3 regions of the Litoribacillus peritrichatus genome follow, and region 2 is predicted to be linked to each of the others. Evidence: predicted binding sites of a transcription regulator. Region 2 holds the regulator's gene; each other region holds the start of a gene.
What was found. The regulator PhoB, encoded in region 2, activates phosphate uptake and scavenging genes when phosphate is short. The targets are predictions, from matches to a motif close to TGTCATANNNNTGTCANA.
Positions count from the first base shown of each region.

Region 1: a site for PhoB is predicted at 3,394-3,411, ahead of ABD744_RS13000 (lipin/Ned1/Smp2 family protein). Genes of this name have one in related genera too.
Region 3: a site for PhoB is predicted at 2,182-2,199, ahead of phnW (2-aminoethylphosphonate--pyruvate transaminase). Genes of this name have one in related genera too.

Region 1 covers NZ_BAABBN010000007.1:744,497-750,734, reverse strand. Annotated here, with positions in the region: gene ABD744_RS13010 (DUF1329 domain-containing protein) at 155-1,486, opposite strand; gene thpR (RNA 2',3'-cyclic phosphodiesterase) at 1,599-2,156, opposite strand; gene ABD744_RS13000 (lipin/Ned1/Smp2 family protein) at 2,295-3,290, opposite strand; gene ABD744_RS12995 (NADPH-dependent FMN reductase) at 3,555-4,124, opposite strand; gene ABD744_RS12990 (LysR family transcriptional regulator) at 4,230-5,120, shown strand; gene ABD744_RS12985 (hypothetical protein) at 5,228-5,596, shown strand; gene dctP (TRAP transporter substrate-binding protein DctP) at 5,843-6,238, shown strand, end outside.
Region 2 covers NZ_BAABBN010000017.1:98,235-104,472, reverse strand. Annotated here, with positions in the region: gene ABD744_RS21945 (chorismate--pyruvate lyase family protein) at 1-298, shown strand, start outside; gene ubiA (4-hydroxybenzoate octaprenyltransferase) at 352-1,227, shown strand; gene phoB (phosphate regulon transcriptional regulator PhoB) at 1,337-2,032, shown strand; gene phoR (phosphate regulon sensor histidine kinase PhoR) at 2,137-3,444, shown strand; gene ABD744_RS21925 (endonuclease/exonuclease/phosphatase family protein) at 3,413-4,333, opposite strand; gene ABD744_RS21920 (thiol:disulfide interchange protein DsbA/DsbL) at 4,372-5,001, opposite strand; gene ABD744_RS21915 (c-type cytochrome) at 5,205-5,807, opposite strand; gene yihA (ribosome biogenesis GTP-binding protein YihA/YsxC) at 6,032-6,238, shown strand, end outside.
Region 3 covers NZ_BAABBN010000004.1:911,997-918,234, reverse strand. Annotated here, with positions in the region: gene phnX (phosphonoacetaldehyde hydrolase) at 4-846, opposite strand; gene phnW (2-aminoethylphosphonate--pyruvate transaminase) at 907-2,079, opposite strand; gene ABD744_RS05385 (TIGR03364 family FAD-dependent oxidoreductase) at 2,282-3,415, shown strand; gene ABD744_RS05380 (UTRA domain-containing protein) at 3,538-4,248, shown strand; gene ABD744_RS05375 (putative 2-aminoethylphosphonate ABC transporter substrate-binding protein) at 4,594-5,655, shown strand; gene ABD744_RS05370 (ABC transporter ATP-binding protein) at 5,699-6,238, shown strand, end outside.

The DNA.
Region 1 (6,238 bases), on a different contig from region 2:
AAGCAGACTAAAGAGCGCTTTATCGGCACACAACGCCTTTCACTAAAAAGGCGGTACGCCGTCACAAAACTAAGCATAATAGCTTAGTTTTTGTTAACTCGATTATTACAGAATGTATCTATAATGGGATCGCAACCCAGCCGGAACAAGAAGGTTATTTCCGGCCTAATCGCCTTAACACACTGGGCTTAAACTTGGACTTTTTAGCCACCGAATCCTGGGTTTTAATGGCGCGTCCCTCTTTTATTAACAGCCCTTGGACGTAATACGCCTCTTCTGTTAAATCGTGAAAAACGTCTGCCACTTTATACACCCCGGGTAACTCATGATAGAACTTGGAATAAGAAGTGCTGACTCGCCATAAACGCCCCTCCTGATCGTAGTTTTCAGCCATTAAAGCCAACCAGCTGTCTTCGTCCAGATACAACACCCGCCTCTGATACGGATGCGATTTGCCCTCGTTTAATACACCCTCGACCACCCAGACCCGATGTTTTTCATAGCGAAGCATGTCTGGGTTTGGATGATAAGGCGTCAGCAAGGTATCTTGACTGCTTTCGAACTCAGCAAGCGACTGATACAAACGCTCATTATTGTAAGGAACAATCAACGCTTGCTTACCCACCAGCCGCCACTGGTAGTGATCCACCGAACCGCTGTACAAATCAAATTCATCCGCAAGGCGGATGCCCTCGGCACTGGGCAAAGGCGAATCGTATTTTATACTGGGCGCCCGCATTACCCGGCGCTGACCAGCCACATACGACCAGGCTTCTCGCGAAACGACAGACGTATTGACCGGTTCATGAACCAGTAACGCACTGCCGGACAACCTTGAAGGCGACGTCACCGTAGACAACAAGTACATCAGCATTTGATCTTCATCCGACGGGCCTCGTGTTTTCTGGTAATAGCCCACTGAATATTTGATGTTGCTGGTGATTACCCCCGACTGCCGGTCTTTGCGAACCACGACCTCCCAGGTATTGGACTCAAGCTGAACGCCCTTAAACGCCAGCAAGTGGTTCCATACGGCCTGATGGCCATTTTTCGGGTCTGGAAAAGGAATGCCGGGAAACGCCTGAACCACACTGTTGCCGTCATTCGCCAAAGTGGCCGAGGCTTTATTCTTCTCTATCGCTTGGTACACCCAGTCCGGGTAATAAGCCGGTCGATGGCTTTGATACACAGGCACTTTCATGGAGGCCGGGTACTTTTCCAATAACGATTGAAGCCCGTCCGGTATTGACGAACGATGCTCATCCAGGTTTGAAGCATCAACCGTATAAAGCGGTTGTTTGTTCAGCAGCTCTGGGCCGAAGGTGTGCTTGTTATCCTGTCCGCCCTGCCACGCTGGAATGAAGCCATCCGCACTCCCTGAATACTCCGCGCCATAAGGGGTTTTCATCTCGTCGGCATGAGCTAAACCAACCACAGATAACATGAAGACACACGAACCCAGCAGCCTTTTGTAATTTTTCTTCACTTTCCTCTCCCAGATAGAATGCTTACCTCATTCTATTTATTCTTCAGAGAGGTAAATCCACCTAAGGATGGAGTTTTTGTTAGCGGCCTGCCCCGCCTTTCGGTGTTAACCTTTATTCTTTGATCAAAGAAAACCTTTCAACAACCCGATACTCCCTTCCACATTCAGACGCTTTACTTTCGAACAACACAAAATCCAACACCTCAAATTCAATCGGCTCAATAGTTTGAACATAGAAACGTTGAAGCAAATCGCGTTCTGCTTGATCTGGTTTCTTACGCCATCGGCCTCGGGCAAGCGTAATGTGCGGTTGATAATGTCGATCATCGATCGCCATGTTTAATTCGTTTAACACACCGGTTAGTTGACTGTGTAACAGTTTCAGAGATTCCGACAGGTTTGGGGATGCCCATAATACAGCGGGTTTGGATTTCGCGCCAAAGTAACCCAGCTCAGTCAGGTGCAGTTTAAATGTTGTAATTTCAAAGGATTTTAGTGAGTGTTCAACGGATTCAATAATCTGCTTAGGTTCCGCTTCGCCAATGTAGTGCAGCGTGATGTGCATTAGCTTCGGCAAAACAAGCCGAATGGAATTGGATTGCTCAGGTTGTAAGTCAGCCAAATAAGACTGCACGGAATGGGGAATTGAAATGCCGAGAAATAACTTCAAAGCACACCCCCTTAATTCAGTTAATGATCAGATATTCACTTACAGTGAGTCCTTTAATAAACGTAGCAGTCATTCACCTAATCAACACAAAAATGCCTGCATAAAGCAGGCATCTAATAAGCTCAAAATCGAACGTTATTACTGAGAACAACCACTGTGCGGAGTATCTTCAACCACCTCGGATAAGTGGCTCCAATACTCGCCGCCTTCGATGGGCTGAGATCCCATCTCACCGGCCTTATCACCCACCACATAAATTTCACTCAAAGGCACTCCCGCATTGGCGAACCCTTCAATGTCCGTGGTAGCGTTGCCATAAGCACGAACGATTTCCATGCCCGCTTCCTGCACTTCCTGCAGAACTGCGGTCTTATATTCTGCGGTTTTAAACAAGCCGGTTTCATTACTCAGCGTGGTTCTTAACGTTGCTTCCGGCACGCCCAAGTGATCCGACAACCAATGACGAGAACCTTTCGCATACCAGTAGGTACGAGCTGTGACAAACAAGGGATGATAACCTTTGGCCACGTAACTGTTCACCAATTCCGCCGCGCCACCGCGTGCGTCGGCCGCTTCAATGCCGGTGTAATCCAGAATCTGCTCCAGGTCATCGGTGGTTAAGGTTTCATCGATATCAAACACCACTGCCTTGGCGCCTTGTTTCACCACCGTTATGTAGGAATTGGCTTCCGACAGATCACCAACCACCACCATTTTCACTTGGTAGTGCCCTTCTGTCAGGTCATCCACTTCCACGAAAATTTTGCCATCCGAGTTGGTCTTATACCGACCAACGTACTGCCAATCGTCCATACCGGAACCATACACGTAGGCTTTGACGTATTCGTATTCCAGGTCTTTATGCGCAACCGCCCCGTAATCAAATTTACCGGTCACAGTTGCTGTTTGCCCTTCGCCAATGATGGTGTCATGCCCCATATGAAACGGAATATCTTCAGATAACCATTTATTCCAGAAGAAACGAAAGCCTTGCTTGTCCGGTGCATGAAAGTAAGGCGCGTTATTCACTGAGTCAAAGTCAGTGCATTGCACAGCCGCATGAGATGAAACCGATGCCATGGACGCCGAAACGGCCATCACACCTGATGCTAACGTAGTCAGTAGTTTATTCATTTTTGTTCCTGATTTATTTTTATTCTGAACAGAGAGTTTGTATTGGTTACTCACGGCTCAGACACCACAAAGAGACGATATTGCCGGGAGATTATGAAAACCCTATGTCAGTTTTAAGACAGACAACAGGTTCGATATGGACACAAAAAATAGGTTTACTGAAAACGTCGCGATTTACAAATCAATGTCACAAAAAAACAAAAACCAAAACACGAACCACCGTGTTTTGGTTTAGCTTAAATCATGAGCAGATATCCTCAATCATCAGTCTTTTAGTTTTTGAATGGTGGACACCAACTCCTGAGACAACTGTTCAACTCTGGATGCCATGCTTTCATCCGTCAATTTACCGCTTTGATCAAACGCCTGATAAGAACTGCCCACGACTATTTGATTGCTTAGCACCAAGCTGCCCATGCCCACAAAAATATCCCGAACATGATTCAGACCCCGAATGCCGCCCAAACCGCCCGGAGAGGTTGATAGCAAAGCAACCGTAGTATCACGAAATGCCGGTTTTTGATCCGGTTCGGTGCGAGACACCCAATCCAAAGCATTTTTCAACACGCCACTGATGGAACCGTTGTACTCCGGGCTGGCAACCAATAAACCATCCGCATCACGGATTTTATCCTTCAACTGCTGCACACCTTCTGGGGTGTTGCTCTCCAGCTCTTCATTAAACAAAGGAATGTCAAAATCGGCCAGGTTAACCACTTCAACTTCTGAGCCTGCATACAAGGCCGCTTCTGCCGCTTGCTTCACCAAAACGGCATTGAATGAATCTTTACGTAAGCTGCCAGCGAAAGCGATGATTTTAGTTGCTTTAGTCATGATCGAATTCCTTTAATTTGTTCTGCTGTGTTGAGTTCGTTTTGTTTCGTTAAAAACATATTAACCAAAGCAAATTTGCACTTATACGGAATATAAGCAAAACTAATGTGCATGAACGCACAGATAGAACAATGGGACGACATTCGGATCGCCTACACCGTAGCCAAGCTGGGCACCTTATCCGCTGCAGCAGAAGCATTGGACATCCACCACTCCACCGTCCTTCGCCGTATTAACGGGCTTGAAGCCAAACTCAATACCCGGCTGTTCTTCCGACATGCCCGAGGCTATGAACCCACAGAAGCGGGCAATGCTCTCTTGCAGGTTGCGACCAACATTCATCAACAACTGGATACCTTATCCGGACGATTGGTAGGCAGCGACCAGCAAGTAGAAGGGGCACTGATGATCACCACCGTCAACAGTGTCATGGCGTTATTCACCCCATGGTTTGCCGAATTTCAGCAACTCTATCCCAGTATTCGTCTGGAAGTTTCCCTGGATAGCCGAAGACTCAGACTCGATTACGGTGAAGCGCACATTGCCATTCGTCCAGGCGCTCAGCCCTCTGAACCCGACTACATTGCTCAGAAGTTAATGTCCATGCCATCTGGTCTATACGCCAGTGACCAATACATTACCCGGTATGGGCTGCCGGCCAGCGTCGATGAAATGGTGACACACCACCGATTTATCTCCGGCGATCCGAAAAAGCCAATTCCTTTCATTCAGTGGATTGAAAAAAACGTCCCACCAGAGAACATCGTCTACCGTGCCTATGATGTGGTCAACGGAATTGAAGCCGTGTCTGCCGGGATAGGTATTGGCGGAGTCAATCACCCGGTCGCAAAGTTAACGCCCGATCTGACACCGGTGTTAGGGCCATGGACAGATTGGCAAACAGACTATTGGCTGGTCACACATTTGATGATGCACCGGACGGCGCGCGTTCAGGCGTTTTGTGATTTTATGAAACAGAAGTTCAGCCAGTTATAACTCATCGTAAGTGCTTATTTCATAGGATTTTATTGACATAGATTCATATTCAGCCCGCTGAGAGGGCTTAAAATAACGCCGATGATTAACCTGTCAGAGAGAAGCGCATGTTGTATCTGTATTTAGGATTTTTATTGGGTCAAAGTTATTCCGTTATTAAAGTCATCTATACCGCCAACATCCCGTTTTTGACGATCGTATTTTCTGTCATCGTGTTTTTAATCTGGTCATTTTTTCCGGTCATAGGCTACGCCGTCGCCAAGGCCATAAGAGTAAAGACAACAGACACCGAAGGATGCCAAAATAAATACGCCCTGCTTGCATTAGGTATCAGTATCAGCGCAATTGAAAGCGTCTTGTATCACTATGAACTGATCACCTCGATTGATGATTATTGGGGAATGTTGATCACTGCGCTTATGTTCTCTGTGGTTGCTTTACTGCCCGTGAATAAATTGAGGTTGGCGGCCTATTAGCAGCCACTCAATACGCCCTTTAAGCCTTCCTTTTCGAGACAGGAATACCCGCCTCTTTTTCCCAGAGAATGCCCCCGTCAGGTACAACCTTTGCTAACTCAAAAGTCTGCCCGCAGATACTGACCAAATATTAACCTATACTGAATTGCAGGGTGCGTCTCGCCTGTTTGAATCTCCGTGCTTAACTTGAGTTCACGCTACACTTATTAGCACGACCACAAAGTTCGTTACGTGTAGGAAGATTGCATGAAAAACTACATGATAGCCATACTCTTTCTTGGCTCCATGCTATTCGGTTATTTTGTCTCCGAATATCAAAAAAAACCTGTAGAAATCATCACTTTTGAATGGAAAGTGCAGTCTCAAGCTCCCGAGCAAACACCCGATTATCAAACCTTGATTACGTTTACTGAAAAAGTAAAAGTGATGAGCCAGGGACGTCTCATCATTACTCCATACCCTGAAGGCGTTATCACTAAGGGCGCCGCCATCTACAGAGGCGTCAAAGACGGTACCACGGAGATGGCTCTTGGCTGGCCTAATTGGTGGCTTAAAGAAAACACCGGTTGGGCCGCCATTCAATCCGGCCCTTACGACTTCATGAACATCGACGCTTCCATGCTCTATTTTTTCGAAGGCGAA
Region 2 (6,238 bases):
CTGGGTTCGTGAAGTGGAATTAATCGTCGATGGCCAGGTCTGGGTATTTGCACGCAGCGTTGTGCCTTTATCCACACTCACAGGGCCAGACCTGAAGTTAAGATATCTGGGCAATAAACCCCTTGGCCACTTTTTATTCAGTAGCCCCCGATATCAGCGCAGTCAGTTTCAAATAGGCCGGATACTCAATTCTGATAAAGAACTTCTGTGGGGACGAAGATCCATTTTTACCTGTTCACACAGCCATAAATCCTTATTGGTCAGTGAAACCTTCCTGCCCGTTGTGTTTTCCGGTTAATCCTCCTAGTATTCAGGCTTCAACATGGAGCCAACCGAAAGATAACGGAAATCATGCCAAAACTCAGTGCCCACATAAAACAACAGCTTCCGGATTACACCCGCTTAATGCGTCTTGATAAACCCATCGGCATTTTATTGCTGTTATGGCCGACGCTATGGGCATTATGGGTTGCCGCTGACGGCTTCCCCCAGCTGAGTAATCTGGTCATTTTTGTTTTGGGTGTGGTGTTGATGCGATCGGCCGGCTGTGTAATCAACGATTACGCCGACCGGGATTTTGACCTTCATGTACGACGAACCAAAGAGCGGCCGTTGACGTCTGGCCGGGTGACCGCCAAAGAAGCACTCTGTTTATTCGGTGCGCTGGTGTTTATTTCTTTTATTCTGGTGCTGTTCACCAATAAAGAAACCATTTATATGTCATTTGGCGCAGTGTTTCTGGCGTCCCTTTATCCGTTCATGAAACGCTTTACCTACTTTCCACAGGTATTTTTAGGGGCCGCTTTTGGCTGGGCCGTACCGATGGCATTCACCGCAGAAACCGGCACCGTGATTGAAGAAACCTGGTTACTTTATATAGCTACATTACTTTGGACGATTGCTTACGACACGCAATACGCCATGGTGGACCGGGAAGACGACCTAAAAGTCGGCATTAAATCCACGGCCATTTTGTTTGGCGAAATGGACAATATCGCCATCATCAGTCTTCAGGTACTGACGATGATCACCTTGCTGCTGATGGGGCAACAGCTCTCAGCCGGGGTCGCTTATTACCTAGGTTTGGCAGTCGCCGCCGGCTTATTTGGTTACCAGTATGTCCTTACCCAACACCGCAACCCGGACATGTGTTTTAAAGCATTTCTGAACAACCACTGGGTAGGCACTGCAGTCTTCAGTGGCATTCTGGTGGATTCCTTTTTTTAGCAAATCCGCCTCTGTCACACGCAGACGGTCGAAAACCTGTCATACTTTTGTAACAAAAGTGTCTTCTAATAAGACTGTCTTTTAACAACCACACTAACAGGCAAAAGTGATGGCGGGAAAAAAAGTTCTTATTGTTGATGATGAAGCGCCTATCCGTGAAATGATCATGGTCGCTCTGGAAATGGCAGGTTATGACTGTCTGGAAGCAGAGCATACGCAGGAAGCCCACTCAATCATCGTAGATCAGCAACCGGATTTAATTTTATTAGACTGGATGCTACCAGGTGCGTCAGGGATTGAATTTGCACGTCGCCTTAAGAAAGATGAGCTGACAGCAGATGTACCTATCATCATGCTGACCGCAAAAAGCGAAGAGGACAATAAAATTCAGGGCCTTGAAGCGGGTGCGGACGATTACATCACCAAACCGTTTTCTCCAAGAGAATTGGTGGCTCGTCTCAAAGCGGTCTTGCGTCGAACCACCCCACAGGGCATTGAAGAAACCATCGAGGTCAATGGCCTTGAGCTGAACCCGGTTTCCCATCGCATCATCGCCAATGGTGATGCTGTGGATATGGGGCCAACCGAGTTCCGACTGCTGCAGTTTTTCATGACTCATCAGGAGCGCGCCTATTCCAGAAGCCAACTGCTGGATCATGTCTGGGGTGGCAACGTTTATGTCGAAGAGCGTACGGTGGATGTTCACATTCGTCGCTTACGTAAAGCGCTGACTGAAACCGGTCATGATAATTTGATCCAAACCGTTCGTGGCACAGGTTATCGCTTTTCCACAAATGCGGCATAGAGTAAGCTGTTGCAGCATGACCTCATTCAGAAACGCAGCCTTTGAGGCTGCGTTTCTGATATGAATCCCTGTATTTTATTATCTTGCCTAGGTAAGGAAGCTGAGTGTTAAGTAATTGGTACATTGAATTACAGCGCGTGACCTTATTGGTGCTGGCCACCACCCTCATTGGTTATTTATTCGGTTATCCCGTCGTGGGCCTGATTCTCGGCCTGATCGCTTACGTGGTCTGGACCATACGCCAAATGTCACGGCTTGAATCCTGGCTGCAACATCAGGAACTCGACAAGTTACCGTTAAGTGAAGGTCTGTGGGGAAGATTATTTGACTCCATTTACCGTCAGGAGCGTGATCACCAAACGGCCAAACGCAAACTTCAGACCATCATCAACCGAATACAACAATCCACTTCTGCGCTGCAGGACGCCGTCATCATGGTCGAAAGCGATGGCACTTTGGAGTGGTGGAACCGCTCAACCGAAGCCTTATTAGGCTTCAGAACACCGGTGGACGGTGGTCAGCACATCACCAACCTGATCCGCGACCCGGACTTTGTGGAATACTTCGAACTCGGTGATTACACCACGCCGTTAACGCTCAACAGCCCGATCAATCAAAGCGTTGCCCTGGAAATGACCATCACCCCATTTGGGAACGATGAACGCCTGATTACCGCGCGGGACATCACTCACATTGAACACCTGGAACGCATGCGCAAAGATTTCGTGGCTAACGTCAGTCATGAATTAAAAACCCCGCTGACGGTGTTAATCGGCTACCTTGAAACGCTGATTGATTACTCGGACGAAAGCGACAACCGCTGGTTACGCATCTACCATCAGATGCAGTCCCAGGCCGTTCGGATGCAAGATCTGGTGCATGATCTTCTAATTCTGACCCGTCTGGAAACCACCGAAATCAATGTGAAAGAGCAACCGGTGAACCTCAAGCAACTGCTGGAGCACTTAGCCGCAGAAGCCCGCTCTTTCAGCAACGGTCGCCATGAAATTCAGATTTCGGCGATCGATATTGAAATTGACGGCTGTTACGACGAACTGAGCAGCGCCTTCAGTAACCTGATCTTCAATGCGGTGAAATACACACCTGAAGGCGGCCGGGTAGACATCACCGGTTACCGCGACAAAACCAGTATCCGGGTGGATGTCATCGACAACGGCCCCGGCATCGATCAAAAACACATCCCACACCTGACCGAACGCTTCTACCGTGTGGATGCCAGCCGCAAATCAGACACCGGCGGTACGGGACTGGGATTAGCCATCACCAAACATATTCTGATGCGCCACAACGGCCACTTATTGATTGAAAGTAAATTAGGGTACGGCAGTAAATTCAGCTGTGAATTTCCGCTGTCAGTGCTTAGCTCTGGTTTGCCCGATCCGTCAAACTGACTCCGGAAGGCAAGCTGACATCAATGGCCACCGGCAGGTGATCTGAGATCGGATGATCCAAAACATCAATGGCGTGTGTTCTTAAATTAGGGCTGATCAGAATATGATCCAGCCCGCGCTGAGGCGCCCAGCTGGGAAAAGTGCTGATGCCATCGGTGGCTAGCGCCAGCGAGGTTTCTTTCAACGGGGAATCATCCAATAACCGCTCCGCATGGCAGTTCAAATCCCCCATCAACACCACATACTTGTACTTCTCGATCTGTTCTTTCACGTAGGCCAGCTGATTCATTTGTGCCCGTTGGGACAAAGACAAATGCATCATCACCACCAACAGCGGCTCATCGGTAGTGGTTTGATATTCAATGAACATGGCACCCCGGCCAGGAATCAATGAAGGCAAAACATGATTATTCACACTGGTTGGGATGATCCGGCTCAAAACACCATTGCCGTGTTGAGCCAGTAGCCCGAAATCACGATTCAGCTGCTGATGCCAAAACGAGAATTTGCCTTTTTCAGCCAGGTATTTCACCTGATTCACAAAACCGCTTCTCAGGCTCCCACCGTCGGCCTCCTGCAACGCCACCACATCAAAATGGGACAACACATCGGAGATTCGATCCATGTTATCAATGCGTTCAGAGTGGGGCAGGACGTGTTGCCAACTGCGGGTCAGATAATGAAGATAACGGCCAACGGAATTGCCGACCTGGATATTAAACGAGATCAACCGAACGTGTTCTAACCCATCATCTTCAATGATGGGCAGATACTTTTGAGCGGGGTATTCAATCGGGGCTTGAACTTCAGACCGATTCAGGGAAAGAGATCGCAATTCATCGATTGCATCCCTTACCTGTTCTACTCGTTTCTTAACCCGTTCAAGCATTGGAGAATCCCTCTCATCTCTCGCCGATCACCGGAGAATTATTTTTTGGCCGTTCTTTCTAATTCTATCAGATGATCCACAACTTTTAGCATACGATCGAAAGAACCCGCTGAACGAGAGTCAACACGATATTTACCATTCACGATCATCGCCGGTACACCGGTAACGCGATAACTGCGTGTACGGGATTGAGCCATGTTCACTTTGCTTTTCACCGCAAATGAATTCCAGGCTTTTTTGTAGTCTTCTTCAGAAACACCCAAGGTTTTAAAGAACGCAATGCGCTTGTCTTCACTGCGCAGCTTGTTACGCAATACATGATACTCATTAAACACCGCTGCACGGCCTTTTTCTAACACGTTGGCGGCTTCCATCGCATAATGCAACTGTGTTTCAGGGGCCCAGCCACCAAAGTCACCAGGCTGATGATGGAAGTCCACGTCTTCCGCAACGGTCGTCATCCAGCGATTGATCATAGGCTCAAACTTGAAACAGTGACCACAGCCATACCAGAATAATTCAATGACCTCGATTTTATTCTCGTCACGGGTCGCCACAGGATAGGGCAGTTGCTGATAATCTTTACCGGCAACGAAGTTCTCCGCTACCGATAATTGAGAAAGCAACATCGCAAACGTCGCCACCAAGGAAACCATTAATTTCTTCATTCATTACTCCTAGTAATAGTGCTTAATCCCGTATCCATATATATGGAGCCCTGTTTTGACATCCAATTTATATTTATTCCAGGCAAAATAAAAGGGAGTCATCAGACTCCCTTTTATTAAGATGCTACGAATAAGAGATGGTTCCCTTATACGACTGCTCAATAGACTAATTGACCATCTATTGATCCAGATCAGACTTCTGTTTAGTGAAGACCCTGGATGTACTGAGCAACGGCATCGATTTCATCGTCACGCAAGGTATAAGCATTGTCACGCATCATCGCATTCGGATCGTTTGCGCGCTTGCTGTCGCGGAAATCTTTCAACTGCTTAACAGTATAAGCCGCGTGCTGACCGCCCAATTTAGGGAACGCCGCTGCATCATTACCCTGACCCGAAGGAGAGTGACATGCTGCACACGCTGCAATACCACGGTCTGCGATACCGGCACGGTAAATCTTCTCACCAATTTCCGCTTGCTCTTTGTCTGCGTAACCCACAGAACCGTTTTGAGATGCGAAGTAAGCCGCTAAGTCTTCCAGATCCTGATCGCTTGACGCGCTCAGCATACCTGTCATTTCAAGGACGTTACGATCGCCACCCTTAATATCTTTCATTTGCTTTAACAGGTACTTTTCACCCTGACCAGCCAGTTTAGGGAAGTTAGGTGCAGCGCTGTTTCCATCAGGACCATGACACGCGCCACATACTACAGCTTTTGCCTTACCCGCTTCCGCATTACCTTCAGCATGGCTATAACCCGTAACGCTCAGTGCAACCAAAGCAGTCAGAATGATTTTTTTCATTGGAAAACCCGTTTCTTTTCTTAAACGTGTGAGCGAAATAGTCGCAATTAAGGCGATTTCGCTCTCCTCATCATTATAATTCTCTGAAATCGAGGAAAAATCCAAGACTCCACCAAAAAAGTGCGGGTATTATATACTATCTATCTCAACTTCCAAACGGTTATTCCGGTACGTGCTAAGATAGCCCTAATATTAGCATTTTGCTGTTTTACAAGAGATCACTCATGTCTGAACGAACCCCAATTAAATTTAACGCCGCTGCGTTTCTTACCAGTGCCCCTACCATCAAGCAATGTCCGCCGGATATCGGAGCCGAAGTTGCCTTTGCCGGCCGCTCGAATGCTGGTAAGTCCAGCGCCATTAATACCCTGACCCAACATAAGAAATTAGCCCGAACCAGTAAAACACCGGGTCGAACTCAATTAATCAAC
Region 3 (6,238 bases), on a different contig from region 2:
CAGTTACGGCTGAATTCCCTTTGCCAGTTTTTCGTTAATATCCGCAACCACTTCAGGTAAGTCGGCAACGGAGTCAATCACATAATGGGCACCCGACATTGCCATCCGTTGATATGACTTTTTACGAATGACTTGCTGCTGACCTTCATTCAGTGAATCCCACTCCGGTTGAGTTAAACCGTTGGCATTGCCGCTGATGGCGACAGCCACTGTCCACATACCCGCATTTAGACCTTCTTCAATGCCGGTTTCAGTGTCATCGACTTTGACGCAAGCCTGAGCTTCGGCCACTTCCAACTTTTCCATCACCGCTTGAGACATATAGGGGTAAGGTCTGCCTTTGGACACTTCGGTTGCACACACATTTGCATCTGCCACGTACCCATATTCCCTGGCCACTTCCGCCAAGGCCTGATACATTTCAGTGCTGTAGCCGGTATTCCCGCCCAATTTAATGCCCTGCTCTCTTAATGTTTGAGCCGATACCAACCAACCAGGAATTAAAGCGCTGTTGGCTCGGATGGATTCAATTTGCATGGGTAAAAACTCATGGTACAGCGCCTGAACATCCTCTTCTGTTGACGCCCTACCCTTTGATGCCTGCCATTGTTTCTGAATAGCAGGCATCGCTAACATGCGGCGAATGTGTTCACTCTTCTCTGTGCCCATGGGTTCCCGAGCTTCGGCTTCAGAAGCCGAAACACCGTGAGACTCAAACAGCGCCTGAAAGGCTCGAATCGGCGCAACGGAGCCAAAATCAACCGTAGTGCCAGCCCAATCGCAGATAACCGCTTTGACTGAACCGGAGTAAACTCGTTTGTATTGAAATGGGTGAACTTGATGCATAGGTTTCTCTTCAAATAATCAATGAATAAGTAATCAATAAGTGAGTAATAAAAAGGCAAGTTAAGCCGTTTCTAGCTGTTTATGTTCGAGCTGTTTTTGCTCTGACGAAGGCGCATTCCAATAACAATTCTGTTCAATGGCAGAAATCAAACGCGCCATGTCCTCAGGAAATACATGACCAATATTGCCAATGCGAAAACAATCCGCGTCTGAGACTTTGCCCGGATAAATCACAAAACCGGCTTCCTTCAAACGGGTATAAAAGCGCTTAAAGTCATAGTCACTGTGGGAAGGATTAAAGAACGTAGTAATAAATGGCGACTGCGCTTCGTCTTCAAGTAAGGTTTCAAAACCTAATGCGCGCATGCCTTCCACCAGCACATAATGATTGTTTGAATATCGCTGGTGCCTGGCCGCTACTCCGCCCTCTTGGGCTAATTCACTCAACGCCTGATCGAAGGCCCGCACGGTGTGCGTCGGGGAAGTAAAACGCCATTTGCCATTGCCTTGTTCCATCCCTTGCCATTGGCCAAATAAATCCAAAGATACGGAGCGCGCCACCCCTTCACAGGCTGCAAGCTTGGTTTTATTCGCGATAATAAAACCAAAGCCCGGGACGCCCTGAATGCACTTGTTGGCGCTGCTGATCAGATAATCGATACCGAGCGAGGCAACATCTATACGAACCCCCCCAAAACTGGACATGGCATCCACAATAAACTCGCACTGATGGCGTTTCACTATGGGTGCAATGCGCTCTAGCGGGTTCAAGCGGCCTGTTGTGGTTTCACAATGCACCACAGCCACATGGGTAAATTCTTGGTGCACGGCCAGAAATGCATCCAGTTCCGGCAAATCAATCGCACCTGATTCTCCAAAGTCCCAAACGTACGAGTCTATATTTAAAACCCCCGCCATCTGACCAATGCGTTGGCCATAATGACCGTTCGCTAACACCAACAATTTTCCATCAGTCGGAATCACTGAACCAATCACCGACTCCACCGAGGCCGAACCGCTGCCCTGCATTAATACTGACGTATATTGATCAAAACATTCCGGGTGCTCTGGCAGCGCCAGATCAACCAAACGAGAGCGAATGCTTTGCACCAACGCATTATATTCATCATCCCAGGTACACCAATCTTTCATCATTGCCTGACGCACCGTCGGGCTGGTGGAAAGCGGTCCGGGGGTAAGTAACAAGTAAGGGTTATCCGATAGCTGATTCACAAGAACTCCTAAGTTCATCCTTAAAGCACAATTATCTGGTATATACCAATTTTCTGCATAGTATTGATTTCAACCCAGAGAGGTCAATAGCTACCAGTAAAGTTTCATTAAACTGCAACAAAAAGAAATTATTATCTGGTATATACCAAAGTCAATAATTGTAACCAACTATTGAAATCTCTTTATTTAGCAGGATAAAACTATGTTTGACTTAATCATTGTGGGTGGCGGTATCGCGGGTTTAGCGTTCGCCCTTAAAGGTTGTGAAGCAGGAAAAAAAGTACTCATTATTGAAAAAAATGAAGGCCCGAATGAAGCCTCCATTCGCAACTTCGGCATGGTACTTCCCTTAGGAATGCCAAAAGGATCAGCGCTTAACCGGGCAATGAAAAGCAAAGAGGTATGGAAGCATTACGCCAAGAAAGCCAAGTTCTGGGCCAATGAGTGCGGCATGCTTATGGTGGCCCACCACGACGATGAAATGGCAGCCATGGAGGAATTCCACACAGACATCAGCTTGCCGCCTTATCAAACGCGACTGCTCAATGCAGAACAAGCAAAGGTGCTCTCGCCCGGTGTAAACCCAAAAGGACTCAGAGGCGCACTCTTTAGTCAGACGGATGTACTGATCAACCCACAACAGGCATTAACCCAACTGACCCAATACCTTTATGGCTTTGAAAACAGCCAACTGCAATACAACACCCTGGTTTCACACTTTGAAAGCAACGACAAAGGCGTCAAGGTAGTAACCAACAAGGGTGTGTTTGAAGGAAGACAAGTCGTCTGCTGTCCCGGCCATCAATTTGCTTCTTTATTTGACCTTGAAGCCGATCAAGCGCCAACAGTATGTAAACTGCAGATGGTACGAACCTTAAAACAAACACAAAACTGGGCCTTTGGCCCTATGATGTCGACGGGTTTATCCATGCTCCACTACCCCGCCTTCGATCAAGTCAAAAGTTTGCAGGCAGTGAGAAACCGTGTTGAACAAGATCACCCAGAGCTGATTCAATATGGCATCCACCTGTTAGCCGCCCAGCATCAAACCGGTGAAATTACCCTCGGAGATTCCCATGAATATGGCAACACCCCCTCTCCCTTCATTAACCAGCGAATCAATCAGCTCATTTTAGAGTACGCCCAAAAAGTCATGACCTTGCCATCCTGGGAGCTAAAAGAGCAGTGGATTGGCATCTACAGCAAAGCCAAAACAGATCACGTGTATTGGGAACAACCACAAGACAATCTGTTCTTAATTACCGGTCTTGGAGGAACGGGCATGAGCACCAGTTTTGCCATTGCAGAAGAGTGGTTCAAAGAACACCAGCATTAAGTAAACCAAAAATCACCGCTGGCTTCCTGCACGAAGTTCGTAAAAATGCTATGGTTTGCACCGGCGCGGATCGAAGTTACAAACGCATCTGCGCTACTTTTTTAATTTCACAATGAAACCTTATGTCTCAACCACAGTATAAAACAATCGTCGACCATATAAAAAATCAAATCGACGTGGGCACCCTAACCGTACAAGACAAGTTGCCTTCAGAACGGCAACTCAGCGACCAGTTCGATGCATCCCGGATCACAGCACGCGAAGCATTACTGCAACTGGAAAAAGAAGGCATTATCTACCGGCTAAACCGCCGAGGCTGGTTCGTTTCACCAACGCGTTTAACGTATGACCCGACATCCCCGGCGACATTCAACGAAATCATCAAGCAACAACAAAGAACAGGAACAACCACGCCACTGAGTACAGAGCTCAGCGAAGCGCCCAGCGAAGTCGCCCAGGTCATGGGGTTATCGGAAGGTTCGCCAGTCTACCTCATTCGCCGTTTGCGTTGTGTCGATGAACGCCCCATCCTGCTTGAACACATTTATGTGGATGCCAACCTTTGCCCTGGCTTACTGAAACACGACTTCAGCCAATCACTCACAGGGATATTCAAAGAACACTATCAAAAAGGCGTCACCCGCACGGACGTGACCATGTACCCCACATCCCTCGACGCAGAAGATGCAAGCTCACTGCACGTTTCTCCCGGCAGCCCTTGTCTTGAAATTCGCCGCTGCCGATTTACAGAAGAAAATCAGGTACTGGAATACGATCTGGAGTTTTGGCGACACGACGCAGTGGAATTAAAGTTATCGTTCGAACACCAATAGCCATTCCACTCAAAACCGTACCATCAGACCGAGCCTGACCCCTTAGGCTCGGAATCTTTTCTGCCTTCTTTCTTACAATCCATCAGACGTTCAATCATTCAATCTTTTTAAACCATGCCACTAAAAAACACGCGTCCAAATTTCTGACGCAGAGCTCGGTCTCTGCTGTTAGAAAATAACTTTACACTTCTTTAATCTGGTTTATACCAGATTAACAATATTGACATAAAACTGTCTTATTTCCCTGTTAGCTTAGTCACATCTGGTACAAACCAGGACTTTATAATTACCCAGAATTTACTTTGAAGATAACCAAAAATCGATCAGGATGAAGAAACTATGAGCATGAGCACTCAACTAAAAACACTCTGTGCTGCCGCAGTGGCCAGTTCTACCCTATTGTTAGCAGGTTGCGGGAACGACACGGCCGAGCTGGGTGTATCAGATAAAAAAGTAACGGAATTGACGGTTTACACCGCCCTTGAAGCAGACCTTCTAAAAGCATACGGCGACGCCTTCAGCCAGGATCACCCGGACATTAAGATCAACTGGGTACGTGACTCAACAGGGACGATCACCGCCAAACTGCTTGCAGAAAAAGCGAACCCTCATGCCGACGTCGTTTGGGGCTTAGCCGGAACCAGCCTACTGAAAATGAAAAATGAAGGCATGCTGGAATCGTACAAACCCGAAAACGTAGAAAAACTCGATGCCAAATTCCGCGACAACAGCGAAAATCCGGCATGGGTAGGTATGGATGCTTGGGTAGGCGCCATCTGCTTCAACACCGAAGAAGCCAAAAAGCATAACCTGAGCAAGCCCACTTCTTGGGAAGATCTGACCAAGCCAGAGTACAAAGGCCACGTCATCATGCCAAACCCAAACTCATCCGGCACGGGCTTCCTGGACGTATCCAGCTGGTTACAAACGTTTGGCGAAGACAAAGGTTGGGACTACATGGACAACCTGCACACCAACATCAGCCGTTACACACACTCTGGCTCTAAACCCTGTAAGTTAGCTGCTTCCGGTGAAACCGCCATCGGTATTTCTTTCGCTTACCGTGGAGCAAAACTGATTGAAAAAGGAGCGCCGCTGGAGTTAGTCATCCCTACTGAAGGCATTGGCTGGGAAATTGAAGCGACTGCGATCCTAAACACAACCGACAACATGGACGCAGCTAAAACACTGGTTGATTGGTCTGTCACAGAAAAAGCCAACAAATTATACAACCAAGGCTATGCCGTTGTTGCTTACCCTGGCGTTGCTAAACCCGTCAAGCATTTCCCGGCAGCCGTTGCCGACAAAATGATTAACAACGACTTTGAGTGGGCCGCGAAAAACCGCGATCAGATTTTGGAAGAATGGCAAAAGCGCTACGACGGCAAGTCTGACCCAAAGAGTTAACTCGCTTTTTACTTTAAAGCTATCTGCTGAAACGTGAGGCCGGATGAACACACAGTTAGATGACAAAATGCGCGGGCAAGCTGTCATCAAATCGTCATCCGGCTGTCACACAATTAATTATCCAAGCGCCAAACACTCGTATAACACGCATACAACATTCAGGGATCTTATGACCAATACAACGACCCAAGCCAACAGCGTTGAACTTAAATCCGTCCATAAATATTACGATCAGTTTCATGCCCTGAAAGACATCAACCTGACCATTCGAGAAGGCGAATTCGTCAGCTTTTTAGGCCCTTCCGGTTGTGGCAAAACCACGCTGTTAAGAACCATTGCCGGCCTGGAAAACTGCACTGACGGCACCATCCTATTGGCGGGTGAAGAAGTCAGTCACAAACCGGCGCGCCAACGTGATTTTGGCATTGTGTTTCAATCTTACGCCCTGTTTCCTAACCTGACGGTGGCCGAAAATGTGGGTTATGCGCTTAAATCTCAGAAAAAACCCAAGCAACAGATCAAAGCACGCGTCAGCGAATTAATTGAACTGGTTGGGCTGAACGGGATGGCTGAGCGCTTCCCG